DNA from 2 places in the Geobacillus sp. BK01 genome. Region 2 is predicted to be linked to the other one. Evidence: riboswitches for the same ligand, from Rfam matches in the RefSeq annotation. Region 2 holds a riboswitch; the other holds the start of a gene.

Region 1 (15,450 bases), on a different contig from region 2:
CGCCAGCGCCGGCAACCATGCCCAAGGGGTGGCCTATTCATGCCGGGCGCTTGGTGTGCATGGGAAAATTTACATGCCGGCGACGACGCCGCGGCAAAAAGTGTCGCAAGTGCAGCTGTTTGGCAAAGACATGGTCGAGATCGTCCTTGTCGGTGACACGTTTGACGACTCATACAACGAAGCGGTGAAATGCGCCGAAGCGGAAGGGCGCACGTTCATTCACCCGTTTGATGATGAATACGTCATTGCCGGTCAAGGAACCATCGGGGTTGAGGTGTTAAATGACTGCGACGAGCCGATCGATTTTCTGTTCGCTAGCATCGGTGGCGGCGGATTGATAGCGGGGCTGGGGACGTATGTGAAAAGCATTTCTCCGTCCACCAACATCGTCGGCGTCGAGCCGGCCGGCGCACCGTCGATGAAAGCAGCGCTCGAGCACGGGCATGTCGTGACGCTCGGGGAGATCGACAAGTTCGTGGACGGTGCCGCGGTCAAAACGGTCGGGGAAAAAACGTTTGCGTTATGTAGTGGAATGCTTGATGACATCGTTGTCGTTCCAGAAGGGAAAGTATGCACGACGATTTTAGAGCTGTATAACGAAAACGCCATCGTCGTCGAGCCGGCCGGCGCGCTGCCGATCGCCGCGCTTGAGTTTTACAAAGAGCAAATTCGCGGCAAGACGGTCGTTTGCGTGGTGAGCGGCGGCAACAACGACATTGACCGGATGCAGGAAATTAAAGAGCGCTCGATGATTTATGAAGGGCTGCAGCACTATTTCATCGTCAACTTCCCGCAACGGGCCGGGGCGCTGCGCGAGTTTTTGGATGAAGTGCTCGGTCCGACCGATGACATTACCCGGTTTGAATATACGAAGAAAAACAATAAGGAAAGCGGACCGGCGCTCGTCGGCATCGAGCTGAAACGGCGCGAGGACTACGCACCGCTCATTGAACGGATGAAGAAAAAAGGATTTCCGTTCCAGGAAGTGAATAAAGATCCGAATTTGTTCCACCTGCTCATTTGACGAAAAATACGAAAAAAAGTCGAAAAGATTTCGCTGTATTCCGACATACTTTTTCACCGGATTGGTGTATAATATAAGTAAATCGGTGAAAAAAGAGGATTGATATTTTGCTATTCAAAAGCCTCGAGTTTAAAAACGCGTATGGGCAGAAAGTGAAGATTATCGAAATCCCAGTATTGGAGGAAGAGAACACGTACCGATTTATGATCCAACTTCGCTTGGAGACGTTTATTGCGAAAGTGTACCGATCAAGGACGAATCGTTCTGTTTACTCGTTCCGGGAGCACTTGAAGAAAGTGTTGAAATGGCCGGTATATGAACAAATCTTTAAGGAAACGGTGTTGAAACATAACGCGTGACTGCTGTTGTTTTGCCCATTGCGGCAAAACAACTTTTTTTTGGTGGGATTTTCGCCGATTTCATTATATAATGGAAACGAGATGACGCCAGGTAAAACAAAGCGGTACAGGCAGAAAGGGACGAACAGTTGATGTGGAAACGAATCATGATGATCGCTGCGATTTGTTTGCTTGCTGCGTGTGGGAAAACGATTCCGGATGCCAAAAATTGGCCGGTCGCTGACTTTACGTTTGTTGATCAGTCAGGTGAGCCGTTTGGACTTCGCGATCTGAAGGGGAAAGTGTGGGTCGCCGATTTTATTTTTACAAACTGCGAAACGGTTTGCCCGCCGATGACCGCCCATATGGCCAAACTGAAAGAGAAGGCGGAAGAAAAAGGGCTCGATGTTGAATTTGTTTCGTTCAGTGTCGACCCGGAAGTTGATACGCCAGAAAAACTAGAGGCTTACGCGAAACAGTTTACAAATGACCTAGCAAACTGGCATTTCTTGACCGGATACAGTCCGGCTGAGATTAGCGAACTGGCGCAAAAAAGCTTTAAAACGATTGTGCAAAAGCCGGTTGGCGATGACCAAGTCATCCACGGCACGAGCTTTTATTTAGTCGGCCCGGACGGCAAGGTGGTTCAAACGTACAGCGGCGTGCAGGATGTGCCGTATGACACGATTTTAGAGCATATTGAAATTTTGCAATCGTCGCGATAAGGCAAAAACGGGCGCCGTTTTGCCTTCTTTTCGTCTTTCCCCTGTTGCAGCAAAAGGCAGGTGTCACACATGATACGATGGGGATGGCTTTTCGTGTTGGGGATGTTGCTCGCCGGATGTACGGTGCTTCCGGCCGGCGGGAAGCCAGACCGCCCACATGAGACCGCCATCAGGCAGCCGGAAGCAAAGCCGTTGCCCAAAGACATTCACCTCGTCGCGTTAGGCGATTCATTGACCGAAGGAGTCGGAGACGGCGAAGGGAAAGGAGGCTATGTTGGCCGCCTTATCCCGCTTTTGGCGGCGGAAGACGGGGTGCGGACGGTGACGGTTACGAATGCCGGAAAGCGGGGCCGGCGCATCAACGAACTTGAACCGGTTATTCGCGCCCACCAAGCGGAGCTCGAGCGGGCGCATATCATTACGATTACGATCGGCGGCAACGATGTGATGAATGTCGTCCGCTCGCATTTTTTTGATTTATCGTACGAGCGGTTTGCGAACGAGAGCCAGCGATTTGCCGAGCGGCTCGATCACCTGTTGCTGTTGTTGCGCACGATCAACCCGGATGCGGTCGTTGTGCTCATCGGCTTATACAACCCGTTTTCCACGACATTGCCGAACATTCCGGAAATTGACGACGTCATCGTTGAATGGAACCGTGCGAGCAACGCGGTGCTTTCCCGCTATCCGCGCACGATCTTTGTGGATATTCAAGATATGTTTGCCGACCGCGATGATTTGCTTCACCGCGATGAATTTCATCCAAACGCCGCGGGATATGAACTAATGGCGATGCGGATATATGAAGCGCTGGACGCGCGAAAAGAGTGGTGGGCGAACTGATGGAAAAGAAACGGGATAGCATAAGGAGCATATTAGGATGAATTGGAAACGAGCGTTTTGGACGTTGGCGGCCGTCAATGCCGCTGTCCTTGTCTTGGTGGCTGTTTGGCTGCTGCAGCCGTCTCCGCCGGTAAAACGGCCGGCGCGCCCGGACGTGGAAGGGGCTTCGTTTACGGTATACTCGAAGAAAGAGCATTTGAACGCCGTTATTAACGACTATTTGGCAGAAAAAACGAAAGACCATCCGCTCCGGTACGACGTTTGGCTTGCCGACCGCGTCTACGTCTCAAGCGAAATTCCGATTTTTGAACGCGAAGTCGAGCTCGTCGTCTCGTTTGTGCCGAAAGTCATGAAAGGCGGGAACGTCGAGCTTGTCGAACCGGTCATTTCGCTTGGCGACTGGAAGCTGCCGGTGACATACGTGCTTCGCTACTTGCAAAAGCATGCGCCGCTGCCGGATGAAGTTGTCATTGATCCGGAGCAGGCCCGCATTTATGTGGCGCTCCATGAGATCCGTTTTGGCAACGGGTATCAAGTGGCGGCGAAAAAAATCGATTTGGCGGCCGATGAAATCGTATTTACCTTAACGATCCCGACAAACCGTCCGCGGTAAAAACGTTGGCTTCAACGTTTCCGCGCAACATCGCGAATCTTGTCGGGCTCCTATTTGGAAGAAAAAGGGTGTCTCATTGCCTTTGAGACACCCTTTTTTTGGCCGTCCCAGCCTCGTGCGGCCCCCGCCGTTAGACAAGGCGCAGTCCTTTTGGATAAAAGTTTTTCACCGTTCCTTTAACTTCTTTTCCCCAAGCGAACGGAAATCCGTCCACCGTCACGAGCAGCCAGCCGCGGTCGCCGCCGGTGGACAGCGTTTCACCGCGCCAATACTGAAGGCATTGCCGGCTGCTGCTTGATAAGTCAAGCACGTGTTTCGCTTCGCCCGCCCGCAATGCCAAGGCGAGAGCATGGTTTGGCTCAAACCGCTCTTTTTTGGTCTCGCCAAGATGAAGTCCGGCGCGCATCACTTTTAAGCCGGACAAATCCGGGCACCGGTCCGGCAGCATGGCCAAATGGCTGCCAAACGAGATGACCGTCCCGTGCTGCTCGGTTTGCAATGATTGTTGTTCAAATTGGCGGTACAATCGGACGGCTGCTTTCGGTGCGTTCGCTTTTGCCCACCGCCCGCTCCATGGCGGAGTCGGCCGCTGTTTTTGCAGCTTGGCGACAAAATGCCCTTCTCCTTTGAGACGGTGCGGCCAAAGACGGGCGGCGCATTCAAGTTCGGCCCGGTTCGTTTTCGTCCACTCCGGCCGCCCCGGCTCGATGCCGCCGATTTTCGCAATCGGCAGCAACCGCAAATCATCGTACGTCTCGAGCAGCCATTCCACCGTTTGCTCGTTTTCCTCGGGCGAGAATGTGCATGTCGAATAGACGAGAATGCCGCCTTCTTTCAGCATGGCATAGGCGCTTTCTAAAATGCGCCGCTGCCTCGCCGCGCATTGTTCCACATAGGACGGACTCCAAAACGAGGCGGCCTCTTCTTCTTTCCGGAACATGCCTTCCCCTGAGCACGGAGCGTCAACTAAAATTTTGTCAAAAAAACCGGGAAACCGCTCGGCGAGCGCTTCGGGAGTTTCATTGATGACAACGGTGTTCGTCAATCCGAACCGCTCGACGTTCTCCGCCAACGCTTTGACCCGCTTCGGGTGAATTTCGTTGGCGACGAGCAGCCCTTTGTTTTTCATCATCGCGCCAAGTTGAGTTGTTTTTCCGCCGGGAGCGGCGCACAAGTCAAGCACCATATCCCCCGGCTCAGGCTGCAGCGCCTCGGCGACCGCCATGGCGCTCGGCTCCTGAATGTAGTATAACCCTGCCGCGTGGTACGGATGTTTTCCCGGTTGATCGCTTCGTCCGCAATAAAACCCGGTCGGACAAAACGGTATGGGTGTGAGAGAAAACGGCGCCGTTTCCGCCCAAGCAGGGCGGACTTTCAACGGATTGACGCGCAGGCCGTTTGCTTTTTCCCTTTTGTAGGCGGCGAAAAATTCGTCCGCTTCTTCTTGAAGCAACGTTTTCATTTTTTCTACAAATTGTTCTGGCAACATCAGCAAGCTTGGCTCCTTTCTTCATCAGAAGGGGCATCGATGGCCGCGACCAGCTTGACAGCGTCAAGAGCGGCGTCCCGGCCATTGAATTTTCGGTTCCGTTTTGTTCACAATGCGTTTGATATTGGCGCGGTGGCGGTAGAATATAAATGAAGCAAGCAACAAAACGGCCGCCATCAACGGAATGTCGTCGGTGAAAAAGACGGTGTACACTGCGGCGTAAAGCGCCACCGCCATCGATGACAGCGACACGTACCGCGAAATGGCCAAGACGATCAGAAAGACGGCGATGAGCGACAAAAAGAAAAGCGGCGAATAAAACAGCATTACCCCGCCCGATGTCGCCACCGCCTTGCCGCCGCGAAATTTCGCAAACACCGGATACATATGGCCAATTACCGCAACCGCCCCGGCCAAGAGTGGATGGACCGGGACGGAAAAAAACATCGGCAAGCTCGCCGCCAACGTTCCTTTCAACATATCCCCGACAATGACGATCGTTCCCGCTTTCGCTCCGAGAACGCGGAACGTGTTCGTCCCCCCGAGATTGCCGCTTCCGTGTTCGCGAATGTCGATCCCGTAGCCGATTTTTCCGACGAGAAGGGCAAACGGGATCGAACCGAGAAGATAAGCGATAAGCAAAATAAGTGCTATCATGCCGTGAAACACCCTTTACTCAACAAGTTTGTGCATGTTTCTATTTTATCATGCGTCGGTTAAAACGGTAGACTGGAAATGAAGAAAAGCGATTGTTTTGCATTTTCACACGATAACCGGTAAACTGAAAAGCGGGCAGGGACGGACGGAAACGTTCATTCGTCCCGCAACAAACGCAGAGAAGAGAGGAGCGGCTGTGGTGAAAACGACCGTCACGTGGAACGGAAATATGTCATTCAGCGGTCAAAGCGTTTCCGGTGTCACCATTCCGATCGATGCGGCCAAAGACGTTGGCGGCAACGATTCGGGCGCCCGGCCGATGGAGCTTTTGCTTCACGCCTTGGCCGGCTGCACCGGCATTGACATCATATTGATCTTGCAAAAAATGCGACTTGACGTCCGCGCGTTTTCGATGGAGGTGGAAGGAACGCGGGCGGATGACCATCCGAAGCGGTTTACCGACATTCATATTCATTACGCGCTTGAAGGCGATTTGCCGGAAGAGAAAGTTGCCCGTGCCATTCGATTGTCAAAAGAAAAATATTGCTCCGTTTCCCATTCGCTCAGCGCTGCCATTACGGCGAGCTATTCGATTAACGGCGTTCGCGGGAAGGAAACGATTTAGCGCAGGCGGTGCGTTCGCCTTTACGCCTAGACGGCCGGCGCAGGCGAGCCGCCGCCTGAATGTCGGGCGCGATACGTTCGGGTGCCTTCGCGTTCCCCCTTTCGCCGTCAGCAAGGAACGCGGCGTTCGGGCGTGTATAGGATGGCGCCGATGGCAAGGAGGAAGCAATCGCCCGCTTTGTCTAAAGCAAAACAGGGGGCGCCCGTCGGCGCCCCTCCTTTGTCGCCATTAAAATGGATAGCGGCGATAGACAGTTTGAACAGACACCCATTTAGTCATGGTAAACTCGTCGACCACCCATGGGTTGCCAAAACGTCCGACACCGCTTGCCTTTGTGCCGCCAAACGGCACGGTCGGGCTGTCATTGACCGTTTGGTCGTTAATATGCGTCATGCCGCTCTCGATGCGGAGCGCCAGCTGTTCGCCTTCGCTCAAATCTTCGGTGAAAATGGCTGAGCTTAATCCGTATTCCGTATCGTTCGCCATCGCAATCGCTTCTTCATCCGAGCGGGCTTTGATGATCGTGGCGATCGGAGCGAACAACTCCGTTTGCGCCAGTTTGCTTCGGTTGTCAACATCGACAAAGACGGTCGGCGTCAACACGTTGCCGATCCGTCTTCCTTCGAGCGCCGCCTTTGCCCCTTCCCGTTTCGCTTCTTCGATGATCGCGAGCGCTTTTTCCACTTGTTTTTCGTTGATGAGCGGGCCGATGACGGTTTTTGGGTCGCGCGGGTCGCCATACGGAAGTTCTTTTGCCCGGGCGACGAACTTTTCGACAAATTCGTCATAATGCCGTTCATGGACGATCATCCGGTTAATGATCATGCAAATTTGCCCTTGATGGATGAACTTCCCAAAAATCGCCGCATCAACAGCGCGGTCGACGTTGGCGTCGGCAAGCACGACAAACGGGTTGTTGCCGCCAAGCTCCAAGGCGACACGCTTCAGCATCCCGCCGGCGACTGCACCGATATGCTTCCCTACTTCAGTCGATCCGGTAAAGCTAATGAGCGCAGAGTGCGGGCTTGTCAACATATCGTCGCCGATTTCATCGATGTCCGTCAAGATGACATTCAACACCCCTTTTGGCAAACCGGCGTGCTCAAATGCTTTGGCGATGACAACACCGCCGGTGAAGCACGTTTGAATGTCCGGTTTGTGGACGACGCTGTTGCCGAGCGCAATGGCCGGGGCGATCGTCCGCATCGACAAGTTCATCGGGAAGTTAAACGGCGAAATCGATGTAATCACCCCGAGCGGCAGCCGGTAGACGCGGTTGACTTTCCCTTCCGTTTCCGATGGCAGCTCTTTGACCTTTGTTAATTCATCGGCCATATGAACGGCTTCTTCCACAAGGCCGATCGACAAATCGAGCTCCACGTTCGCTTTAATCAGGCTGCCGCCTGTTTCGCGGGCGATGAGGTCGACAATTTCCTCGCGATGGGTGCGCAAATAGTCCGCCGCTTTGCGCAATACCTCTTTTTTCGTCTCCACTGTTGTTTGCGCCCATTCTTTCTGCGCCTGCTTGGCTGTCCAAAAAGCGTCGGCCAGCTGCTCTTTTGTCGCCAAGCGCACCGAAGCGATCAGCGACCCGTCGTATGGGTTCGTGTTGTCATACGTGCGGGCGCTTTTTCCCTCAACCCATTCCCCATTAAGGAAACTGCGGTTCCATTGCTCAAACATTGCCATTGCTATCACCTCCATCGTATATTGTTCGTTGTTTTTCTGAAGCTATGCCCGATCAACGAAATGACCGACGAGCAGAACAGAAAAGTTTGTTCCTATGCTTAATGCGGTTGGATAATGGTCTGGAGGCCATCCTAAGAGGCCTTGCGCAAGGCTCTTAGGATGGCTTTTTTGATTTGGATGGGCATGTTTTAACTTTACAAAAGATTTACAAAAAGAACGTCTTTTTTCTCTATTATTCTACCTATTCCAAATATATAATCAGGAAGTGGAGAAATAATCAGGAAGTGGAGAAACCATAAGAAGGAAGGGGACTGGAGGATGAAGCGTTCCAAACGATGGGGAAAGCACGTGCTGCCGGCATTGGCGGCGACAGCCATCCTGGCTGCAAGCCCGGTCGGAGCGGCGGGAATAGGAAAGGGGGCAGCAGAGCCTTCTGCTTCCGCGCATCGTTATATTGATGTACAGCTGTTAGGCATGAACGATTTCCACGGCCAGCTCAATGTGACAAGAAAAGTCGGCGGCCGGGAAGCCGGACGGGCTGACTATTTGGCCGCCTATTTGAAACAGCGGGAGGCGGAAAACAAAAACACGCTGCTCGTCCATGCCGGTGATGCGGTCGGCGCCAGCCCGCCGGTATCAGCGTTGCTGCAAGATGAACCGACGATTGAGGTGTTGAACAAGCTCGGGTTTGACGTCGGCACTCTCGGCAATCACGAATTTGATGAAGGAGTAGCGGAAATGCTCCGCTTGATCCATGGCGGATATCACCCGGCGACTGGTGACTTTGCCGGAGCGGATTTCCCGTACGTGAGCGCCAACGTCGTTGATGTAAAAACGGGAGAGCCGATTCTTCCGCCGTACGTCATTAAGCGCGTCAACGGCATGCCGATCGGGTTTATCGGCGTCACGCTCACGGAAACGCCGACGATTGTGACGCCAAGCGGCGTTGCGGGGGTCAAGTTCATCGACGAAGCAACAGCCATTAACAACGCAGTTCGCGAGCTGAAAGAAAAAGGAGTGCAAACGATCGTCGTTCTCGCCCATAACCCAGGCGTATCCAATCGGGACGGAACGAACGCCAACGGCGAAATCGTCGAGATCGCCAAAACAATCGATGACGAAGTGGACGTCATTTTCGCCGGCCATAACCATGCGTACTTAAACGCGATGGTGGATGGCAAGCTGCTCGTTCAGTCGTATTCGTACGGTACGGCGTTTTCGGATGTCGATTTAAAAATCGACCCGCGCACGAAAGACGTCGTCGAGAAAAAAGCGGAAATTGTGACGACCTATCATGACGGCATTGCCCCAGACCCGGAAATTCGCGCGCTCATTGCAAAATACGAAGCGAAAGTGGCGCCGCTTGTCAACCAAGTCGTCGGCGCGGCAGCCGAAACGATCACCGATGAACAAAACGAAAGCGGCGAGTCCGCCTTGGGCAATTTGATCGCTGATGCCCAGCGGGCGGCGATGAAAACCGATTTCGCCTTTATGAACCCGGGCGGCATTCGCGCCGATATTGAACAAGGCGAGGTAACGTGGGGCGAGCTGTACAACGTTCAGCCGTTCAACAACCAGCTTGTGAAAATGACGCTCACCGGCGCGCAAATCCGCCAGCTGCTCAACCAACAATGGCAGCGAGGGCAAACGCGCATGCTGCAAATCTCCGGCCTCCGCTATACATGGAGCGCCAGCAGGCCAGCAGGGGACAAGGTCGTTGACATTCAGCTGCCAGACGGCACCCCGCTTCATCCAGACGCTGAATATACGGTAACGGTCAACAGCTTTCTCGCTGATGGCGGCGACGGGTTTACGGTGTTGAAAGAGGCGGCAAACCGCGAGGTAGGGCCGGTTGATTTGGATGCTCTTGTTTCGTATATTCGCAGCCTTGAGCAGCCGTTCTCGGCACGGATTGAGGGACGGATCAACCGTCTTCCGTGACGGAACGGGATGAAGGCGATCGATCGCTTCATCAAAAAGGTGTCCTGATGTTCGGGACACCTTTTCGTATGGTCGCACCGAAACTGCTGCCTAGCCGATCGGCTCATGATCGTCCGAGATAAGCTCTCACCGCAGATCAGGATGCTTTTTGCTCGAACAGCTTGATGATTTCCACGATCACCTCGGCCGCTTTCACCATCGTATCGGCGGAAACATATTCGTAGCGGCCGTGGAAATTTTCGCCGCCGGCGAAAATGTTTGGCGTCGGCAGCCCCATATACGACAGCTGCGACCCGTCCGTGCCGCCGCGGATCGGTTTCACTTTCGGTTCAATGCCCAAGTTCGTCATCGCTTCGTGGGCGATGTCGACGATATGGCGCACCGGTTCGATTTTTTCCCGCATGTTGTAGTATTGATCGTTGATTTCAAGGCTGATTCGGTTGTTTCCGTATTTTTGCGCAAGCGAAGCGGCGATCTCTTTCATTTTGGCCTTGCGCGCTTCGAACTGTTCACGGTCGAAATCGCGGATAATGTAGTGAAGCTTCGTTTCCTCCACGCTGCCTTGGAATGAAAGCAAATGGTAAAACCCTTCGTATCCTTCGGTATGCTCGGGCGCCTCATCGGCTGGCAGCTGCTGTTGGAATTCCATGGCGATTTTGATCGAATTGATCATTTTCCCTTTCGCCGTACCGGGGTGAACGTTTTTCCCTTTGATCGTGATTTTCGCTTCGGCAGCGTTGAAGCTTTCGTATTCCAATTCGCCAAGCGGCCCGCCGTCGACCGTATAGGCAAATTGGGCGCCGAACTTCGCGACGTCAAATTTGTGCGGCCCGCGGCCGATTTCTTCATCCGGCGTAAAGGCGACGCGCACTTTGCCATGCTTGATTTCTGGATGTTGGATGAGATAGTTCATGGCCGTCATAATTTCGGCGATCCCCGCTTTATCGTCAGCGCCAAGCAGCGTCGTCCCGTCGGTTGTAATCAATGTATGTCCTTTGTAGTGGGCAAGCTCCGGGAAATCGTTTGGCGACAGAACGATGCCTTGTTCTTTGTTCAACACGATGTCGCCGCCGTCGTACTGTTCGATGATTTCGGGGTTGACATTGGCTCCCGTAAACTCCGGAGACGTATCCATATGAGCCAAAAAACCGATCACGGGCACATTTTTCTCCGTATTGGCCGGCAGCGTCGCCATGACGTAGCCATTTTCGTCGACCGTGACGTCTTCCATGCCGATTGCCTTGAGCTCTTCAACCAACATGTCGGCCAGCTTCCATTGCCCTTCGGTGGACGGGCAGGTGCTGCTTTCCGGGTCGGACTGGGTATCCATTTTGGCATAGCGGATGAAGCGTTCGATGAGCTCTTGTTTCATATGTCCATCTCCTTGTTCATTTATGTATGAAATGGTGTGGCGTCCGGATCGTTCCGCGCCTGCTTTTGCCCTCATCATCATGGCTAGGGTGGGAAAAGCAGGTGGTGGTTTCCATATTTATTTTACCATAAGCGGCGTAAACGGTAAAAAAGAGGACCCGGATTTTATGACGGGCCAGCGGTGCGAGGGGGCATCACTGGCAGCGGGCGCATCCAACGCAAAAAGCGGTTCGCTGTCAGACGGGAACCGCTTCGATGCTTTCTGTCGCCAGTTTTTACTTGTCACATCTTCGGTGCGCGTTGCTTATTTTTTTCGCTCTCGGCCTGTTTTTGAGCGGCGAGATTTCCTGGCGTCGCCTTCGTTTCAAGGTTGTTCAAGCTTTCTTTTGTTTTTTGTCCACTGTGATGACCTCCTTGCCATGCTTGTGAGATGGATGACCGGCTGAGTCACTGGCATGGTCCGCCATTTTCCCGACTATAGTGTTTGCCGGTTTCGCGCGATTATGCATAAAAAAGCGAGGGATGCTTCGTCGCTAAATGCATCGGCAACGGCTATGATATAATGAAAAGGTTGGTGTCTCGCTAGAAACGTGAAAGCAGGCGCTTCCTGTCTTGTGTGGGTGAAACGAACGGAAAGGAGAATCGAAACGATGCCATTCAGCTATGTATCCCATCTATACTGCCCGAAGTGTGAACGTACATACGGTGTTGACCAAATTCACCAACTTTGTGAATGCGGGTCGCCGCTTCTAGTCGCGTACGACTTGGAGTCGATGCGCCAAGAAGTAAAGCGGGAGGCACTTGCGGAGCGGGAACCGAGTTTATGGCGGTATCATGAGTTATTGCCAGTGAAGCATCGTGAACATATCGTTTCTTTGGGCGAGGGGATGACTCCGCTTGTGCCGATGCCGCGTTTTGGACAAAAAATCGGTATTCCCTCGCTTTATATGAAAGACGAAGGCGTCATTCCGACCGGGACGTTCAAAGCCCGCGGGGCGGCCGTCGGGGTTTCGAAAGCCAAGGAATTGGGCGTCAAACAGTTGGCGATGCCGACAAACGGCAACGCTGGCGCGGCCTGGTCGCTGTATGCGGCGCGGGCGGGCATTCAGGCGACCGTTGTCATGCCGGTCGATGCGCCGGAAATGACGCGAAAAGAATGCGCCGCCGCTGGTGCCAAGCTGTATTTAGTCGACGGCCTCATCAGCGATGCCGGGCAAATCGTAGCGAAGGCGATTCGCGAATATGGCTGGTACGATGCGTCAACATTGAAAGAACCATACCGGATTGAAGGAAAGAAAACGATGGGGCTGGAAATCGCCGAACAGTTTTCTTGGCAGCTTCCGGATGTCATTTTGTACCCGACCGGGGGCGGCGTCGGGTTGATCGGCATTTATAAGGCGATCAAAGAACTGCAGGCGCTCGGCTGGGTGAGTGGCCGCATGCCGCGGCTTGTCGCTGTACAGGCCGAGCATTGTGCGCCGATCGTCAAAGCGTGGAACGAGAAAAAACGGGAGTCGGCATTCTGGCCGAATTCGTCAACTGTGGCGTTCGGCATCAACGTGCCGAAAGCGCTCGGCGATTTTCTTGTGCTCGAGGCCGTGTATGAAACGGACGGCTGTGCCGTGGCCATCGGCGATGAGGAGATTTTGGCTGAGCAGCGGACGGTGGCGGAACTGGAAGGGGCGTTCATTTGTCCGGAAGGAGCGGCGGCGTTTGCCGCGGCCCGGAAATTGCGCGAAAGCGGCTGGATTCGCGGCGGAGAGACGGTCGTTGTGCTCAATACGGGAACAGGATTGAAATACGCCGATTTGATCCACACCGCCCCGCTGGTGCTCGAGCCGGGGGATCCGTTTCCAAAGCGGGAATCATAAAAAATCATAGACAAATTGAAAAAGAGATTGTATACTAAACACATCGGAATTATCAAAAAACAGAAACGATTCATCTTCGGGGCAGGGTGGAATTCCCGACCGGCGGTGATGAGGCGCTTGGCCTCTCAGCCCGCGAGCCGCAAGGCAGGATCCGGTGCAAGTCCGGAGCCGACAGTATAGTCTGGATGGGAGAAGATGAAGGTTTGCCGGTGTTTCGTGTATGTGCGAAACGCCTAGTTGAGCATACCCTTTTTTCTCCCTTAGGCTCCGTGCTTAAGGGAGTTTTGATTTGCGCTCAATGCGGCAGCCTTCTTCTTGTGAGGATGAATCACGAGAAGGGAGGAGAAATAAGGATGAAGCGTGTTCCAATCCGCGTCTTTGCCGGCATCGGGGTGTTGGGCGCCATGGCGTATGTGTTGATGATGCTTAACTTTCCGCTGCCGCCGTTTCCAAATTTTTTGCTTGTTGACTTCAGCGATGTGCCGGCGCTTGTCGCCGCGCTGTTGTACGGCCCGCTCGCCGGCGTGGCGGTCGAATTTTTGAAAAACGTGCTGAACTATGTTTTCGTCGGCAGCGCGACCGGCGTTCCGATCGGCCAAATCGCCAACTTCACCGCTGGGGTGGCGTTCCTTTTGCCGGTTTCCTATGTTTATCGAAAAGCCGGGTCGAAAAAAGGCATGCTGCTGGGGCTGGCGGCGGGGACGGCGGCCATGGCTCTCGTGATGAGCGTGCTCAACTACTATGTGTTTTTGCCGGCGTACACGCTGTTTCTCGGCGCCCCGGCGATGAGCGCACCGGAAATAAAGGAACTGGTGATATCCGCGATTTTGCCGTTTAACGTCGTCAAAGGAGCCATCATGGCGATCGTGTTCCAGCTTCTCTTTGTGCGCCTTGGCTCTTGGCTTGCCAAACAAGCCGCATCCCGCCAGGCCGCTTAATGACCAAAAAGCGAGGGTGTTTTTCTCAACCCCTCGCTTTTTGGTGTACCGGCCGCCTTGGGGTTGTCAAAACCGAAATCGCGGCACCCAATCGGCAAATCGCTCTTCCTTAAACGGATTGGCGGTCATCGAATAGCCGCGCTCTTCCCAGTAGCCCGGCTCATCTTCCTTCATAAAGCGGATGCCGGACGCCCATTTCGCCCCTTTCCATAAGTAAAACGTCGCCGGCGGGATGAAACGGAGCGGATAGCCGTGCTTCGGCGAGATGTCCTGCCAGTCGTGATGGTTGTCTTTCCACCGATAGACAAACAAGGCATCATCGCCCATGAGCGCCTCAAGCGGCAAATTCGCCGAATAGCCGAACCGGTCGCCGTTTAAGTAGCCGTAAATTTTCACGTATTTGACATCGCGGTCCAGTTCGACAAAGCGCAAAAACTGGCGAAAAGCAATGCCTTCAAACGTCGTATCGAATTTCGACCATGTCGTCACGCAATGCATATCCACGGTCGAAACCGTCTTCGGCAGCTGCATCACCTCTTGATACGACAGCGACACTTCCTCTTTCACATCGCCGAACAGCCGAAACGTCCATGTTGCTTCATCAAATTCGTACACATCCCCTTCATGCAAAATCGGCCATTTTTCGGTTTCAAACTGGCCGGGAGGGAGTTGTTTGGTCATGATGGGCACTCCTTTTGATAGGTTGTTTTCTTCCATTGATGATACAAAAGAACGGAAGGGGATGCAATGAAGGTGCATAAACAGGGGTGCCAACAAAAACAGATAAAAGCAAAAATAAAACAACATTTAAAAAGGGAGCCAGCGACAACATTGACCGTTCAGCGGCCAACAGAACGATGTTTCAAACGGGCGATCGTCAACATGAGTTGCTTCCTTTCTAAATCGTTCATTGTCTTATCATCAACGTGGTCGTCAACGATAAGGTGATGTACGTCATCAAGTGGGGCCATGCGGACAAAGGCGCGTACGCCAAACTTGCTTGAATCGGCCATCAAAATCACTTGATCGGCAATAGTCATCATTTTTTTCTTCAACAACGCCTGCCATTCATTGGACTCACTTAATCCGCTTTCCAAATGAATTCCTTTGCATGACAAAAACGCTTTGTCGACATAATATGTTTCCAATGATCGCTCCGCCAACGGCCCTACATAGGAGAGCGAGCGCGGCAATAGCACGCCGCCGGTTGAGATGACTTGGATTTTTTCTTTTTTGCTTAACTCAACGGCGACTTTCACCGAATTTGTCAAGACCGTTAATGGAATGTCAGGCAACGCTTTGGCCAAATACCAAGCGGTCGTGCTG
Region 2 (15,450 bases):
GCCAACAGCGTAGCCGCCATCACTAAATATTCGCTGGCGATATCCAGCTCGAGCTCTTGCATGGCGTGAATGTACGCCATATACTGTTCTGTAATTTGCGCTACCGGAATATTGTAAATATCAATCTCATAGCGATTGATTAAATGCAAAAGCAAATCAAGCGGTCCTTCAAACGCCTCAATTTTGACATTGTACGGCAATTGCACATCCATCCCACCATTTTTTCCACAGCCATCGTCCGTGCATCCTGTTCCCGGTTGCGGTATATTTATTGTACCATAATCACACGATGAAGCGAACGGAAACTAACCGCTTTTTGCCCTTGGAACCGCCGCGGCGTATAATGAAGAAGAAGTCCCTCCCCTTCACCGCGACAACCGTTGCCGTCAGACAGAAGGAAGGATAGCAGTCTCCACTTCGCACCGCCGGCAAGGCTGCTTTCCAACCGGTTAGGCCTTTACGAAAGGAACGATGGTTGATGTATCCGAAAGCATATATTGATTATTTAGTTCATTTCCATGGTGACCGCGACTATTTTGAATGCCATGAAATTTTAGAAGAACAATGGAAACAAGACGGCCGAAAAAAAGGATGGCTTGTGCTCATCCAAATCGCAGTCGCTTTCTATCATTACCGGCGCGGCAACATTTCAGGGGCGCTGCGCCTTATTAAACGGGCGCGGGGACTGCTTGAAGAAACGGGGGGGATGGTTCGCCAGCTCGGCCTCGATGATCAGACGCTCGCTGCCTTGCTTGATAACACGGCTAGACGCATCGCCCGAGGCGAACCGTATGAAAGCATCGAACTGCCGATTGCTGACCGCTCGCTCTATGAACAATGCCGGGCCGCCTGCGCCGAGCGGCAGCTCGTTTGGGGGCAGGCAAGCGATGTCGCTGACGTTGATCTCGTCGATAAACACCGGCGTCGCGACCGCTCGGGGGTTATCGCCGCCCGCGAGCAAAAAAAGCGGGCCAAAGCAGAGGGGAAGTAAGCCTTCCCTTCCGCCGCCCGCGAAAGCGCGGCGCCGCGCCGGGTTTCTTATTCAGCTAGCACGTTTGACATTTATCGAAAAACGAGGCGGTCCACTCGTTGGCGCATAGCCGGCGGTCAGGGTACGCCTCTTGTAACGCCTTGACCATCTGTTTCCCGATCCCTTGATGGCGGTGTGACGGGTTGACGCTAATGTGTTGGATTTGCACAACATCGGGAGCGCGCAGCAGGACGCCGATAATGCCGACGATGTCATCCCCTTCTTTCCATAAAAACAATTGCCAATCGCTGTTCGTTTCGTATTGTTTGATCGTCTGCTGCAGCCGTTTCAAGTCTTTTTCCGTCGGCATAAACGACAACAGTCCCATGGCGATTTTCTCATAGTTTTTTCGGTAACGGATTAACATAAAAATCCCTCATTATCGACAAACGCTTTTCCGAAACGGAAAAGGTTTTGTCATTTTCTCTATACGTATTATAAACATTCTCACCGATATTGTGAACCATTTCATGCCTTTTTACGCAAATTACGCAAGCGTCCGCAGGACGTTCGCCATTTCGATCGCGGACACAGCCGCCTCCCATCCTTTATTGCCCGCTTTTGTACCCGCCCGCTCGATCGCCTGCTCGATCGTATCGGTGGTCAAAACGCCGAAAATGACGGGGACGCCGCTTGAGAGCGCCGCATGGGAAACACCTTTGGCCGCCTCGCTGCACACGTAGTCGAAATGGCTTGTTGCGCCGCGGATGACGGCGCCAAGCGTAATGACAGCATCAAATTGCTTCGACTCGGCCATTTTTTTCGCCATGAGCGGAATTTCAAACGCGCCGGGCACCCATGCGACGGTGATGTCGTTATCGCTGACGCCATGCCGCGTCAATCCGTCGATGGCACCGGACAAGAGCTTGCCGGTAATAAATTCGTTAAAGCGCGCGACGACGATGCCGATTTTCAACCCGGTGCCGACTAAGTTTCCTTCGATGATGTTCATGTTTCTTTCCCCTTTCATCAAAAATGAAGCATATGCCCTAATTTTTCATGCTTTGTGCGCAAATATTTTTCATTCTCCTTTTTCGTCGGCATTTGAAGAGGTACACGTTCGACGACTTCGAGCCCGTGCCCTTTTAAGCCGGCGATTTTACGTGGATTGTTCGTTAACAGGCGCATTTTCGTCACGCCGAGGTCTTTTAAAATTTGCGCCCCGATGCCATAGTCGCGCAAATCAGCCGGAAAGCCGAGCTTTTCGTTCGCCTCGACCGTATCGTAGCCTTGCTCCTGCAGCTTGTAAGCGCGCAGTTTGTTCATAAGGCCGATGCCGCGCCCTTCCTGACGCATGTAAAGCAGCACGCCCGCCCCTTCCGCTTCAATTTGCCGCAGCGCCGCATGCAGCTGCGGGCCGCAATCGCACCGGTATGACCCGAACACATCGCCGGTTAAACATTCGGAGTGGACGCGCACAAGCGTTGCTTCGTCCGGAACGATCTCACCTTTCACGAGCGCGACGTGCTCTTTTCCGTCAAGGACGTTCGTGTAGCCGATGGCGCGAAACTCCCCGAACTCGGTTGGCAGCGAAATTTCCACTTCGCGTTTCACCAGCTTTTCCCGCTGACTCCGGTACGCGATTAAATCTTTAATCGTAATCATCTTCAGCCCAAATTGGTCGGCAATTTGCCGCAAATCCGGAACGCGCGCCATCATCCCGTCCTCTTTAATAATCTCGCAAATGACGCCGGCCGGCTTCGCCCCGCAGAGACGGGCCAAATCGACTGCCGCCTCCGTATGGCCGGCGCGCCGCAGGACACCGCCTTTTTTAGCGATGAGTGGAAAAATGTGTCCCGGCCGCTTAAAATCGCTCGCCTTTACGTCCGGATCAAGCAGCGCCTGGATCGTTGCAGCCCGTTCGTAAGCGCTGATCCCCGTCGTCGTCGTTTTGTAGTCGACGCTTACGGTAAACGCCGTCCCGTGCGCATCGGTGTTATGGACAACCATCGGTTCAAGCCCGAGTCGCACTGCCAGTTCTTCCGTAATCGGGACACAGACGAGCCCCCGGCCGTGGGTGATCATAAAGTTAATAACGTCCGGCGTCGCTTTTTCAGCTAACGCGACAAAATCGCCTTCATTTTCGCGGCCTTCGTCATCGCAAACGATGACGACTTCGCCGTTTTTCAGCGCGGCCAGCGCCGCTTCAATCGTATCAAACATGGCAGCTTGCCCCCTTTTCCGCTTATTTATAGCCGTGCTGCTCCAAAAATCCAATCGTCACCCCGGAAGGCGGCGTTTCGTTCTCGGCGAGAAAGGCGGCGACGTATTTGCCGATCATATCGCATTCAATATTGACGAGGTCGCCGGGCCGTTTTTCACCTAAAATCGTCGCCTCCCGTGTATGCGGAATGAGCGAAACGGTGAACGTACGCTCGCTCAAGCCGAAAATTGTCAAGCTCGTCCCATCGACCGCCACTGACCCTTTGTAAATCATATATGAACGCAATGAAGCTGGCACTTCGATTTCGTAGTAAACAGCGTTCGCCTTCGGCCATTGGCGGACGATGCGCCCGACGCCATCGACATGACCGGTGACAAAATGGCCGCCAAACCGGCCGCCGGCCGCCATCGCTCGCTCTAGGTTGACCTTTGCCCCTGGCTTTAAGGCGCGCAACGCTGTTGCCTTCACCGTCTCCGGCATGACATCGACCGTGAACTGCCGGGAAGTGAATGAGGTGACGGTCAGGCAGACGCCGTTGACGGCGATGCTGTCGCCGAGCCGGACGTCTTCAAGCACCCGCTTGGCGCCAATCGTCATCACAATGGCGTCGCCCGTTTGCCTCATTTGTTCAACCGTACCGACCTCTTCAATAATGCCGGTAAACATCGCTACTCCTCCTTCCTTTTCGGTGCGGCGACGATTTTTATGTCCGGGCCGACCGTCTCAATCCGCCGGATATCAAGTTCCATCGCCTCGGCGAGACGCGAGAAACCGAGACCGCCGACCGGCGTCGGCGCTTCGCGGCCGCCGATGAGCTTTGGGGCGATATAGGCAACCACTTCGTTAACCGCCCCGGCACGAAGAAAGCTGTCATGAATGCGCGAGCCACCCTCGACAAACAACGATGTGACGCGCTGCTCGCCGAGCAGAAAGAGCACGTCACGCACATCAACGTGTGCGCTCGCCATCGGCACGATGCGCACCCCGAGGCGCTCATATGCCTCCGCTTTTTTCCGGCTGATGCCGCTGCCGGTGACAATCCACGTTTCCGCCTCCTTGTCGGTGACGACGTGGGCGTCAAGCGGCGTATGCAGCTTCGTATCCAAAATGATGCGCAGCAAGTTTTTTCGTTGTTGCCCGATGCGCACTGTCAATTTCGGATTGTCGGCTAAAACGGTGTTGACGCCCACTAAAATGGCGTCATGTTGGGCGCGGAGACGATGGACATCCTCACGCGCCGCGCTTGATGTGATCCATTTGCTTTCTCCCGTTGCCGTCGCGATTTTGCCGTCAAGGCTGCACGCATACTTGATCGTGACAAACGGCGTTTTCGTCTTGATATAGTGAAAAAACATGCGATTTAGCTCATCTGCTTCTTCTTTTAATATTCCGACATCAACGTCAATGCCTGCACGGCGCAGCTTATCAATCCCCTGCCCGGCGACAAGCGGATTCGGGTCGGTCGTCGCCACAACAACGCGGCGGACGCCGGCTTGAATAAGCAAATCGGCACATGGGGGCGTTTTGCCGTAATGGCTGCACGGCTCGAGCGTCACGTACACCGTTGCCCCGCGCGCCTTCTCACCGGCCATGCGGACCGCATGCACCTCAGCATGCGGCTCCCCTGCCCGTAAATGAGCGCCAAGCCCCACAACCGCCCCGCCGTTCACGACAACGGCGCCGACGGCGGGATTCGGGGACGTTTGTCCAACTCCAGCCTTGGCCACATCAAGCGCCAACCGCATGTAATGCTCATCGTTGTACACGGTATCCCCCTTTTCCCATAAAATAAAAAACCCCGGAAACTCTCCGGGGCTTTTGGACATGGGAGAATGATTTATGATGCGCATAGCGGCAGTCAAGAACATTTGTTCGTTCACGAATGTTACGCCTGCCGTGCGGAAACGGAAGCCGTTGCCATGCCGGACGGCAGACTCCGCCCTTGCCGGCACAGCTCGGCTGAAAATCGCTGTGCGCACATCCTCATCCTTCTCCCATCCAGACTATACTGTCGGCTCCGGAATCGCACCGGATCATGCCTATGCGGCTCGCGGGCTGAGAGGCTTTGGCCCCATCACCGCCGGTCGGGAATTTCACCCTGCCCCGAAGGATGTTTTAGCTGTATCTTATGTTTTATTATACCACACGAGCGGCCGGGAATCATCACTTTGCAATCCAAAGCCAATACACCGCTCCCCATACCAAGCTCGCCGCCAGCAAAATGAAAAACAAAAGCCAGTTGTTCCGGCTTGTCCGCTCCTCCTCTTCCGTCCGTTGCTTACGGTTCGTCAACCACTTTCACTTCCTTCATCACATCGCCGTTTTTCATCGCCTTAACAATTTCCATTCCCGATGTAACTTGACCAAAGACCGTATGCATCCCATCCAAATGGGGCTGCGGCTCATGGACGATAAAAAACTGGCAGCTGCCCGTGTCACGGCCGCGGTGCGCCATCGAAATCGCTCCGGTGACATGCCGGTGCGGATTGTTGTCCGTTTCGCACGGAATCGTATAGCCGGCATCGCCCGTCCCGTTGCCGCGCGGGCAGCCGCCTTGGCTGACAAAGCCGGGAATGACGCGATGGAACGTCAACCCGTTATAAAACCCTTCATTGGCTAATTTCTCAAAATTAGCCACCGTCACCGGTGCTTCGTTCGGGAACAGTTCAAATTCGATTTTTCCGCCATTTTCCATCAAAATATATCCTTTTTTCGCCATCAAGCTTCATCTCCTTTTTCCTGCATAAACTGTCTTTATCATACCATGATGGTCAAAAGGAAAGAAAGTAAAAACGTCTTTCCACCCAAACAGTTATTATTTTTTTAATATAATATTTTTGTATGAAAGATGAATGGGCACACTAATGATAGTGATAGATGAAGCGGAACTGTTAAGGGGGCTTCCGGCAATGTTGTTGATAACGGTAACCGTGATTGTATTTGTCGTTTTGTTCATCCTCATGCCGAAACAGCTTTCATCGCTTGAAATGTATACGACGTCGTTGTTTGCCATTTGCTTCGGCCTCTCTACCGATTTGTTTCTTGATCTCAAATATCATTTGTACGGCTATTTTTACCCGGGAGTCGACGGACCAGCGTATTGGTTTATGGTGTTTGTTTATGTCGTCGTCAATCTTTTGTTTTTAAACGGCTATCCGCTGCAACAACCCGTTTGGAAGCAAGCCGCTTACATCGGCGGATGGTCCGTTTTTTCCGTTCTCTACGAGATCGCCGCCCTGCGGACGGGGCTGCTTTACTATCACGCTTGGAAGCTTTCCTACTCGGCTGCTTTGTACCCGCTTTTGTTTTTGATTTTGCTTATCCATTTTTTCCTCGTGCGCCGCTTGGGGACGAAGGCAAAATGTCTTTCTGATAGAAAATCAAGTTAGCATACGGTATAATGATAGTGCATGTTGGGTGAACAGGAGGCGAGCTGTGTGAAACGAACGATCGCTTCATTGCTGCTTTGGGCGGTGCTGTTGGCGCTCCCGGGCATGGCGGCAGCCGATGCCGCACCGGGCGATGTCATTGTGACGCTCGGGGAAAACTTAACGACCGAACAAAAACAAAAAGTGCTTGAAGAAATGAAGGCGCCGGACGGGGCTCAGACAATTACTGTCTCAAACGCCGAAGAGCATAAATATTTGGATGGGCTCATCCCGAAAGCACAAATCGGCACGCGCGCCATCTCCTCGTCGATGATTACGATCGGTGAACCGGGCTCCGGATTGAATGTCGAGACGCATAACATCACATGGGTGACAAAAGAAATGTATACGAACGCCTTAATCACCGCCGGGGTGAAAGATGCCGACATTTACGTCACCGCCCCGTTCCCGGTTTCCGGCACCGCCGCCTTGACCGGGTTGATGAAGGCGTATGAAATTTCATCCGACCAAGCCATTCCGGACGCTGTGAAAAAAGTGGCGAACGAAGAAATGGTGCAAACGGCGAAGTTGGCCGATTCGATCGGCGCAGATAAAGCGGTCGCCTTGCTGGCGAAAATCAAAGAAGAAATCGCCACCAATCCGCCGCAAACAGACGCCGATTTGCGCGCCTTGATTGAGCGGATCGCCGGCGACCTCGGCATCACGCTGAGCGAAGACGAAATCAACAGCCTCATTTCCCTCTTTCATAAAATGCAAAACGCTAATATCAACTGGGATCAAGTGAACGACCAGCTCAGCAAGGCGAAAGAACAACTGTCGGCATTTCTGCAATCGGAAGAAGGAAAGACGTTTATCCAAAATATCGTCGATATTCTCAAAGAAATTTGGAATGCCATCAAATCGGCATTCTCCTCGAATCAATAAAAGCCCGCATAAGGCGGGCTTTTTATTTTCTCACCTTCGCTTTGAACGGCAAATCATGCTGGATTAAATCTTCGTACGTTTCCCGTTTGACAACGAGCTGGGCGTCGCCGTTCTCCACAAAAACGACCGCCGGGCGCGGCAGGCGGTTGTAGTTGTTCGCCATCGAATAGCCATAGGCACCGGTGCAAAAGACAGCCAAATAGTCGCCCGGCTTCGCCTCGGGCAGCGCGAGATCCCAAATGAGCATATCGCCCGACTCACAGCACTTCCCGGCAATCGAGACCGTTTCTGTTCGCTCGCCCAGCACCCGGTTGGCGAGCACCGCTTCGTATTTCGCCCCGTACAGCGCCGGACGGATGTTGTCGCTCATACCGCCGTCAACGGCAATATACGTGCGGACGTTCGGCACGTCTTTGCGCGAGCCGATCGTGTAAATCGTCGTTCCCGCATCGCCGACGAGCGAACGGCCCGGCTCGATCCAAATCTCTGGCAACGGAAGCTGGCAAGTCTCAGCTTGCCTTTTCACTTCTTTGACAATACAATCGACGTACGCTGACACCGGAATGGGATCGTCTTCTTCCGTATAGCGGATGCCAAAGCCGCCGCCAAGGTTAATAACCGAAGGGATAAATCCGTATGCTTTGTTCCATTCAGCCATCTTTGTGAATACTTTTTGTGCAGCAAGCACAAAGCCGGCTGTTTCAAAAATTTGCGAACCGATATGGCAATGAACGCCAAGCAGCTGAAACGAAGGCGAGGCCATCACACGGCGAAACGCCTCATCCGCTTGGCCATTGTTTAAGTCAAAGCCAAACTTTGAGTCTTCCTGTCCTGTTAAAATATAATCGTGCGTATGCGCCTCGACGCCCGGCGTAACGCGGAGCAAAACCGGGACCGCCCGGCCGGAAGCCAGCTGTTCAATCAGCTCAAGCTCGTAAAAGTTGTCGGCGACGATGCAGCCGATGCCATGTTCGAGCGCCATCGCCAGTTCGTCTCGGCTTTTGTTGTTGCCATGGAAATGGATGCGCTCCGGCGGAAACCCGGCAGCCAAAGCTGTATACAGCTCCCCGCCCGACACGACGTCAAGCGACAGCCCTTCCTCAGCAGCGAGCTGCACCATGGCAATCGAGGAAAACGCCTTGCTGGCGTAAGCCACTTGCGCCTGAACGCCATGGCGGTGAAACGCTTCTTTAAACGCGCGCGCCCGCGTCCGGATCAACGCAACATCATAAATATAAAGCGGCGTGCCGTACATCTCGGCCAGTTCGACCGTATCGACGCCGCCGATTTCCAAATGTCCTTTTTCATTGACACGGCTCGTCCCATGAAAAAACATAAAAATCCCTCATTCCTCATCAAAATGGTGCAGGAAAAGCAAAAAAGACAGTTCGCAACCGGGTAACTGTCTAAAAATAGCGCCGCAGAGCGATCGGCTCTGCCGCATAACGGGCTGCCGTACAACCAAGCTCCCGGGCGCGTCCAAACGAAGCGGACGGTTCATCAATCCCTCACTTTCAAAATGCGGAACATCAAAAATAACGGATCATCATGATGTAAACCCGCCCTCGTCGCTTTGCCTGAAGTGGAAGCTCTTCCGTTCGACGGCAAAAACAACCGTTCGTCTCTTTGAACGTTGCTTCAGGCCGTTCCAACTCCTGGCATCCGACGATTCAACGCTCTTTGGCGCCTCGGATCGTTTACGTTATAGAAGGCTTTTCCCGATTTTCGCATTAAAGATTCTCCATGCAGCCGTCTGTATCCCGTTCTTAAAGAACCGGATACCCTTTTATTTTATCATGCGTTTCGGCTGACGCCAACCGAAATTCATCTCCCGCTGACCGCCGGGCTAGGCTCTTTACGCGTTTGAAGCGGGATGTTGCTTCTGGACTGCGATAAAAGTTGCTTTGGCGCCATCGCAAAAAAGCGGCCGCCGATCTGCCCCAACCGAAACGGCCGCCTAGACCGTGAACGGAAAAACCGATACGATTCGCATCATGACGGCTGTTTTTGCCGGTCTTGCGGGTGAACGATGCTCGGGCGCACTTTCGCCCCGGCAGCCGAACGGCGGACGACAATTTGCATAAATGCCGCCGGATCAAAGGGAATGAACGGCCATAAGTACGGCGTGTTCAGCGAACGGATGCTCGCCAGCCAAAGCAAATAAACAGTTGTTCCAATAACGAGCCCGGGCACTTTAAATAAGGCGACCAATATGACAAGCGCCAGGCGGGAAATTTTATTGGCTACACTGAGCTCATAGCTTGGTGTCGCAAACGAACCGATCGCCGCCACTGCGACGTACAAAATGACTTCCGGCACAAACAGCCCGACATCGATGGCAATTTGTCCGATTAGGACAGCGGCAATTAAGCCCATTGCGGTCGACAGCGGCGTCGGTGTATGAATGGCTGCCATCCGCAAAAACTCAATCCCAAAATCGGCCAGTAAAATTTGCATGACAATCGGAATGTTCGTCTGTTTGTTCGGTCCGATAAACGCCCATGACTCCGGCAAGAGAGACGGCTCAAGCACAAACAGCACCCAAAGCGGCAACAAAAACAGCGATGACAAAATCCCTAAAAACCGCACCCAACGGACGAACGTCCCGACCCCTGGCGACTGCCGGTACTCTTCAGCGTGTTGAACATGGTGAAAAAACGTCGTCGGTGTAATAATGACGCTCGGCGACGTGTCGACCATAATGAGCACATGCCCTTCAAGCAAGTGTGTCGCGGCAACGTCCGGCCGTTCCGTATAACGGACGAGCGGGTACGGATTGTACCCCTGCTTGACTAAAAACTCTTCCACCGTTTTGTCACCCATCGTCAGCCCGTCAACATTGATTTGTTGCAATTCTTTTTTCACGAGTTCGACAAGCCCCGGATCGGCGACATCTTTAATGTAGGCGATGCATATATCCGTTTTTGACCGTTCACCGACTTGCAAAATCTCAAGGCGCAGCCGTTCATCACGGATGCGGCGCCGCGTCAGCGCCGTATTGACAATAATATTTTCAACATACCCGTCGCGGGCGCCGCGCACCACTTTTTCCGTGTCCGGCTCTTGCGGCTGCCGGCCCGGATAGCTGCGGACATCGACGGCAAATGCGGTTGATTCGCCCTCGATCAAGACGATGATCAGCCCGGACAGCAGCTTATCGACCGCCTCGTCAAGGCTCGACACCGGGCTCACCTGCTGATGAACGAGCCGGTTTTCAATAATCTGGCGCGCTTGGGCGACTTGGCGCTCGTCATCGTTGACGCGCACGATTTGTTTTAACAATTCGATAATATATTGCGTGTCGCATAAACCGTTGCAGTAATAAATATGTACTTCTCGGTTTAGCACATGAACTTTTCGCACACCTAAGTCAAAGCTTGTGCCGACGCCGATTCGTTTTTGCAAAAACTTGGCGTTGTCAACGAGTTTCTCCGCGATCGGCACCTTTTCCTTTTTCGCCTTTTCCGTCATGCCCCCCACTCCTTTCCAAAATCAACTCAACCGCCTTGTGCGTAATCGGCGCCCCGTTTTTGGCGTGATCCCGGTATCCCATTTTGCCGATATCGCCAATGCCGACGATAAGCGGAATGCCCAGCTGGTCCAAGCAATAGACGGTGTCGCCGTTAATCCGCCCGACGTCGAGATCGCGGACGCCTTCCTTATCGACCCCGTATTCAGTAATCAAGCCGTCGCGGTCGATGCTGACGTGCACTTTTGTCCATTCGCGCTGATGCGTATTAGAGGCGACCGCCAGCGCCCCGAGCACTTCGATTTGCTCATGCGTCGCGACATAGCGGAGTGCCTCTTCGCCGGATCCTTCTCCGATGGCGCCGCAGTCGTCAAACATGACAAACACTGGATCGTGCGGTGTTTGTAAAATGAGCTCCACAAGCTGTTCGCCGCTTAGTTTTGTCGGATTGCCCTGGGAGCGGGAGATGCAGCGGCCGCCTAAATCGGAGGCCACCTGTTCGATCGCCCGGCAGGCGAATTCGTCCCCATCGGTCACTAAAATCACCCGTCGTTTTTTCATGATCCCTACCCTTTCGGTTTGCAAATGAGCGCGGCGAAAAACGACCCGGCCACGATAAAAGCGAACAAGGCGCCGGCGAAGCGGAACACGGCCGCACCGGTCTCAACGAGACCACTAGGCCGCGGTTCGACCATCACGCCTTTCGCCAAAAAATAGCCAAACCCGCTCAGCGGCATCGTCGCCCCGGCGCCAGCCCAAGCGGCAAACCGATCATATACGCCGCTAAATCCAAGGAGAACGCCTAAAATCACAAGCGCGGCGGCGACGCCGGCCGGCGTCCATTTGCCGCGGTCGATGGCGAGCTGGGCAAGGGCGCATACCAGTCCGCCGGCCAAAAAAGCGCGGACGTATTCCATCATTCCATTCCCCCTTGACCGGGCATGAAAGCCCTTTTATGGCGGTGAATCCGACTCCCATTCGGCCGCTTCAAGAACAACACCGTGGGCGACGGCTGGAATCGACTGTTTTTGCTGCACCATCGTTTGGCTAAGGAGCGCCCCGGTGGCGACGATGAGCAGACGGCGGAACGTGCCGCGGTCGAGCTCATGAAGCAAATAGCCGTACGTGACGACCGCCGAACAGGCGCAACCGCTGCCGCCGGCAAACACCTTTTGATCCGGGCGGTAAATCATCAGCCCACAATCGTTATAAACATCGCTGATATCAAAGCCGGATTCGGCGAGCAGCTCGCGGACAATGACACTGCCAATGCGCGATAGGTCACCGGTGACAATCAAGTCGTAATCAGTTGGCGATGTACCTAAATCGCGAAAATGCCGCTCGATCGTATCCGCCGCTGCCGGAGCCATCGCTGCCCCCATATCGAGCGGATTCGTCAGCCCGGCGTCGATGACTTTGCCGATCGTCGCCGCCCGGATGCGCCATCGGCCCGAAGTGCGGCCAACGAGCGCAGCGCCGGCGCCCGTGACGGTAAATGTCGCTGTTTTCGGCTTTTGCACCCCAAGTTCGGTCGGATACCGGAATTGCCGCTCCGCGGTCGCGTTATGGCTGCTCGTCGCCACGAGCGCCGTATCGGCGAGCCCGCCGGCGACAAAAGCAGCGGCCGCCGCCAGCGTCTGCATCGAGGTGGAACAGGCGCCAAACAAGCATAAAAACGGCATCGGCAGCTCGCGGGCAACGTAATTGGACGTCGCATTTTGGTTTAACAAATCACCGGCTAAAAACAAATCAACATCACGGGCAGAAACGCCGGCCTTTTGCAGACAGCAGGCCACCGCCTCGCTCATCAACCGTCGCTCAGCCAGCTCCCACGTCTCTTCCCCGCAATATAAGTCGCGATGGCAAATGTCAAAATAGCCGCCAAGCGGTCCGTCGGCTTCGAACGGACCAACAGCGGTGGCAGCGGCCTTAATATAAATGTCCTCATCAAACACCCACGTCTGCTTTCCGACACGCTTCATGTCCTTCCCTCTTTTCGTTATGGCCAAAAGAGGCCGAGCACATAGGCAGCGATCATGCCGTAAATGATCGTTGCCCCGCCGGCTTTCAGCATCTGCCCGGCCACCCCGGCCGTCCATCCTTCGCTCCGATGCTCAATGGCCGCGCTGGCGAGGGCATTGGCCAACCCCGTGACGAGCATCATCGCACCGGCGCCGGCAAACTGGCTGAAGTCGTCATATTTTCCGGCGGCCGTCAGCGCGATCGCCAGCCCCGCCATCACCGTCACCGCCCATAACTGGGCCGCAAACGGGGGAGCGGCAAACAGGCGGCCATGCCATTCAGCAAGCCATTGCGCCAGCGTACAGAGCGCCCCGCCGGCCAAAAACGCCTTGACCGCGTTGGCCGCATACGGGGGAGAAGGCTGAAACGCCTTCACCTCACGGAGATAATTAGCCTTTAATCCCACGTTTCCCCCCTCCTTTTTCAGTGAAAGTAATCGACAAAGTAAAGCCAATGGAACAATGAACCCGCCACTTTGCCGAAAGCGATCGCCATCAATAAAATGACAATTTTATCATCAACACCGATTCGCTTCGCTAAAATCGGCCAAACGTTTAATACTTCCGTCAGCGCTGCAGCGAGCATGCCGATAAATATGCCATGCAGCAACCCGATCGGCGCCAGCCAATATTTAGATAAGTGCCAGACCGAATGGCGCAAGCTCATCCAGCCGCCGACGATGGCGCCGACGACGGCGCCCCACTCATAGGCGTGAATGCGCTTCATCGTTTTTGTCAGCTGCGTCAAACGCGGAATGACGCCAAGCACAACTAAAAAAGCGACAAACCCGCTCCCGACCGCCAGCCCTCCAGCGAAGCCGACGAATACTACCAGCAAAACCTCAAGCGTCGTCAAGGCGTCTCATACTTTCTTTGTTTTCATGCAAAATAACGTATTGGTCGATCGCCTGCTGGTAGTTGAACATTTCGACTTCAAGAGGGCTAGGCTCTTCATTAATCCGTTTGCGAAACCAATGGTTGAAAAATAACACCATCCCGATGCCAAGCCCGAGCGAATATGGAATTTGCAAAAGCAGCGGCTTGTCGACCGATTGGCCGGTCATCATTTCATACAAATGGCGATGCACTTGCTGCATGCTCACGTCTTCGTGAAAGTTCATAATGGCCATCGCTGAACCGACGAACAAAAGAAGCCAGACAAGAAGAAAAGAAGCCGTCGAAAACCGCCGTTTTTCATACACGACTTCGACGATCGTCTGCGACGGGCCGACCATCTGCACATCGAGCGACTCGTCCACATCGAGCACGGCCCGGACGATGTGCATCATATCGATAATGACGATATTTTTGTCGCTCGGCCGAATGCGATAGAGCGGAATCGCCTTCAGCCGCCGAATGAGCCTCTCATCCATCGCGGCCATTTGCGCTACCTGCCCTAAGGTGATGAGCGCCTCCGGTTTCACCTGCACACGATGACGCGGCTTAATGAACACGGTGTTTTCCATCTGTCCCACACCTTCATCCCCATTTTGTTTTTCTTTAGTTTGTTTGGCTGAAAAAAAGATCATGCAGCTTGCCGCCATTCACCACCAATTTCATAAAAATAGAAAAGAATGGGCCGAGAAACGCCCATTCTTTTCCTAAAAAATTTTCCATTTATATGATTAAAATACAAAACGAGATGGTCTGTCCGCTTTTTCCCACCAAGTACGGAAAAAATGGGCTCATCCGTCCATTTTTTCCTTTATGTGCTGCAATATTTTCTTTTCCAGCCGGGATACTTGCACTTGAGAGATGCCGAGTCTTGATGCCACTTCGGATTGGGTTTGGTCTTTGTAATAGCGCAAATAAACAATGAGCCTTTCGCGCTCGTCCAGTTCTTCGATCGCTTTTTTTAAGGCGATTTTGTCAAACCATGACGCCTCATCGGCGTCGGCGATTTGATCGAGCAATGTGATCGGGTCGCCGTCGTTTTCATACACCGTCTCATGGATCGATGCCGGCGAGCGGACCGCTTCTTGGGCGAGAACAACATCTTCCGGCGAAATACCTAAATGATCGGCGATTTCGGTGACCGTCGGCGCCCGCCCGCGCGTTTTTGACAGCTCGTCTTTTGCTTTGCGGATTTTATTGCCCATCTCTTTCAGCGAGCGGCTGACTTTCACCGTGCCGTCGTCGCGGAGAAATCGCTGAATCTCCCCGATGATCATCGGCACGGCGTACGTCGAGAACTTGACGTCGTACGATAAATCAAACTTATCGACCGATTTCAACAAGCCGATGCAGCCGATTTGAAACAAGTCGTCCGGTTCGTAGCCGCGGTTTAAAAAGCGCTGAACAACCGACCAGACGAGGCGCATATTTTTTTCAATAATTTCATCGCGTGCTTCCTGGTCGCCTTCCTGGCTGCGGCGGATCAGCTCCTTCATCTCCTGATCTTTGATTGGCGACTGATCTTGCTTGACATCGACATCCATAGGCATGTCTCCCTC

What was found. A riboswitch is a leader RNA that binds a small molecule or an ion and turns the genes downstream of it on or off. The one in region 2 is predicted to bind FMN.
Region 1: linked by a shared signal. The riboswitch ahead of ACTVDO_RS09495 (ECF transporter S component) and the one ahead of ribD (bifunctional diaminohydroxyphosphoribosylaminopyrimidine deaminase/5-amino-6-(5-phosphoribosylamino)uracil reductase RibD) in region 2 are both predicted to bind FMN.

The regions. Positions count from the first base shown of each region.
Region 1 covers NZ_JBQPTH010000007.1:41,282-56,731, reverse strand. The annotation lists gene ilvA (threonine ammonia-lyase IlvA) at 1-1,024, shown strand, start outside; gene ACTVDO_RS09555 (YpmP family protein) at 1,132-1,383, shown strand; gene ACTVDO_RS09550 (SCO family protein) at 1,515-2,087, shown strand; gene ACTVDO_RS09545 (SGNH/GDSL hydrolase family protein) at 2,157-2,930, shown strand; gene ACTVDO_RS09540 (YpmS family protein) at 2,968-3,543, shown strand; gene ACTVDO_RS09535 (RsmF rRNA methyltransferase first C-terminal domain-containing protein) at 3,674-5,035, opposite strand; gene plsY (glycerol-3-phosphate 1-O-acyltransferase PlsY) at 5,096-5,689, opposite strand; gene ACTVDO_RS09525 (OsmC family protein) at 5,889-6,314, shown strand; gene ACTVDO_RS09520 (aldehyde dehydrogenase family protein) at 6,543-8,003, opposite strand; gene ACTVDO_RS09515 (bifunctional metallophosphatase/5'-nucleotidase) at 8,322-9,944, shown strand; gene pepT (peptidase T) at 10,081-11,316, opposite strand; gene ACTVDO_RS09505 (hypothetical protein) at 11,339-11,761, shown strand; gene ACTVDO_RS09500 (threonine synthase) at 11,966-13,186, shown strand; FMN riboswitch at 13,255-13,387, shown strand; gene ACTVDO_RS09495 (ECF transporter S component) at 13,540-14,124, shown strand; gene ACTVDO_RS09490 (sulfite oxidase-like oxidoreductase) at 14,191-14,805, opposite strand; gene ACTVDO_RS09485 (DeoR/GlpR family DNA-binding transcription regulator) at 14,964-15,450, opposite strand, start outside.
Region 2 covers NZ_JBQPTH010000001.1:382,424-397,873, reverse strand. The annotation lists gene ACTVDO_RS02120 (segregation/condensation protein A) at 1-212, opposite strand, end outside; gene ACTVDO_RS02115 (DUF309 domain-containing protein) at 479-991, shown strand; gene ACTVDO_RS02110 (GNAT family N-acetyltransferase) at 1,047-1,397, opposite strand; gene ribH (6,7-dimethyl-8-ribityllumazine synthase) at 1,518-1,982, opposite strand; gene ACTVDO_RS02100 (bifunctional 3,4-dihydroxy-2-butanone-4-phosphate synthase/GTP cyclohydrolase II) at 2,000-3,193, opposite strand; gene ribE (riboflavin synthase) at 3,216-3,860, opposite strand; gene ribD (bifunctional diaminohydroxyphosphoribosylaminopyrimidine deaminase/5-amino-6-(5-phosphoribosylamino)uracil reductase RibD) at 3,863-4,960, opposite strand; FMN riboswitch at 5,177-5,309, opposite strand; gene ACTVDO_RS02085 (hypothetical protein) at 5,358-5,486, opposite strand; gene ACTVDO_RS02080 (peptidylprolyl isomerase) at 5,473-5,913, opposite strand; gene ACTVDO_RS02075 (CBO0543 family protein) at 6,104-6,583, shown strand; gene ACTVDO_RS02070 (DUF1002 domain-containing protein) at 6,632-7,507, shown strand; gene lysA (diaminopimelate decarboxylase) at 7,530-8,843, opposite strand; gene ACTVDO_RS02060 (spore germination protein) at 9,500-10,978, opposite strand; gene ACTVDO_RS02055 (stage V sporulation protein AE) at 10,926-11,537, opposite strand; gene ACTVDO_RS02050 (SpoVA/SpoVAEb family sporulation membrane protein) at 11,543-11,893, opposite strand; gene spoVAD (stage V sporulation protein AD) at 11,930-12,958, opposite strand; gene ACTVDO_RS02040 (SpoVA/SpoVAEb family sporulation membrane protein) at 12,976-13,404, opposite strand; gene ACTVDO_RS02035 (stage V sporulation protein AB) at 13,422-13,853, opposite strand; gene ACTVDO_RS02030 (stage V sporulation protein AA) at 13,840-14,463, opposite strand; gene sigF (RNA polymerase sporulation sigma factor SigF) at 14,683-15,435, opposite strand; gene spoIIAB (anti-sigma F factor) at 15,449-15,450, opposite strand, start outside.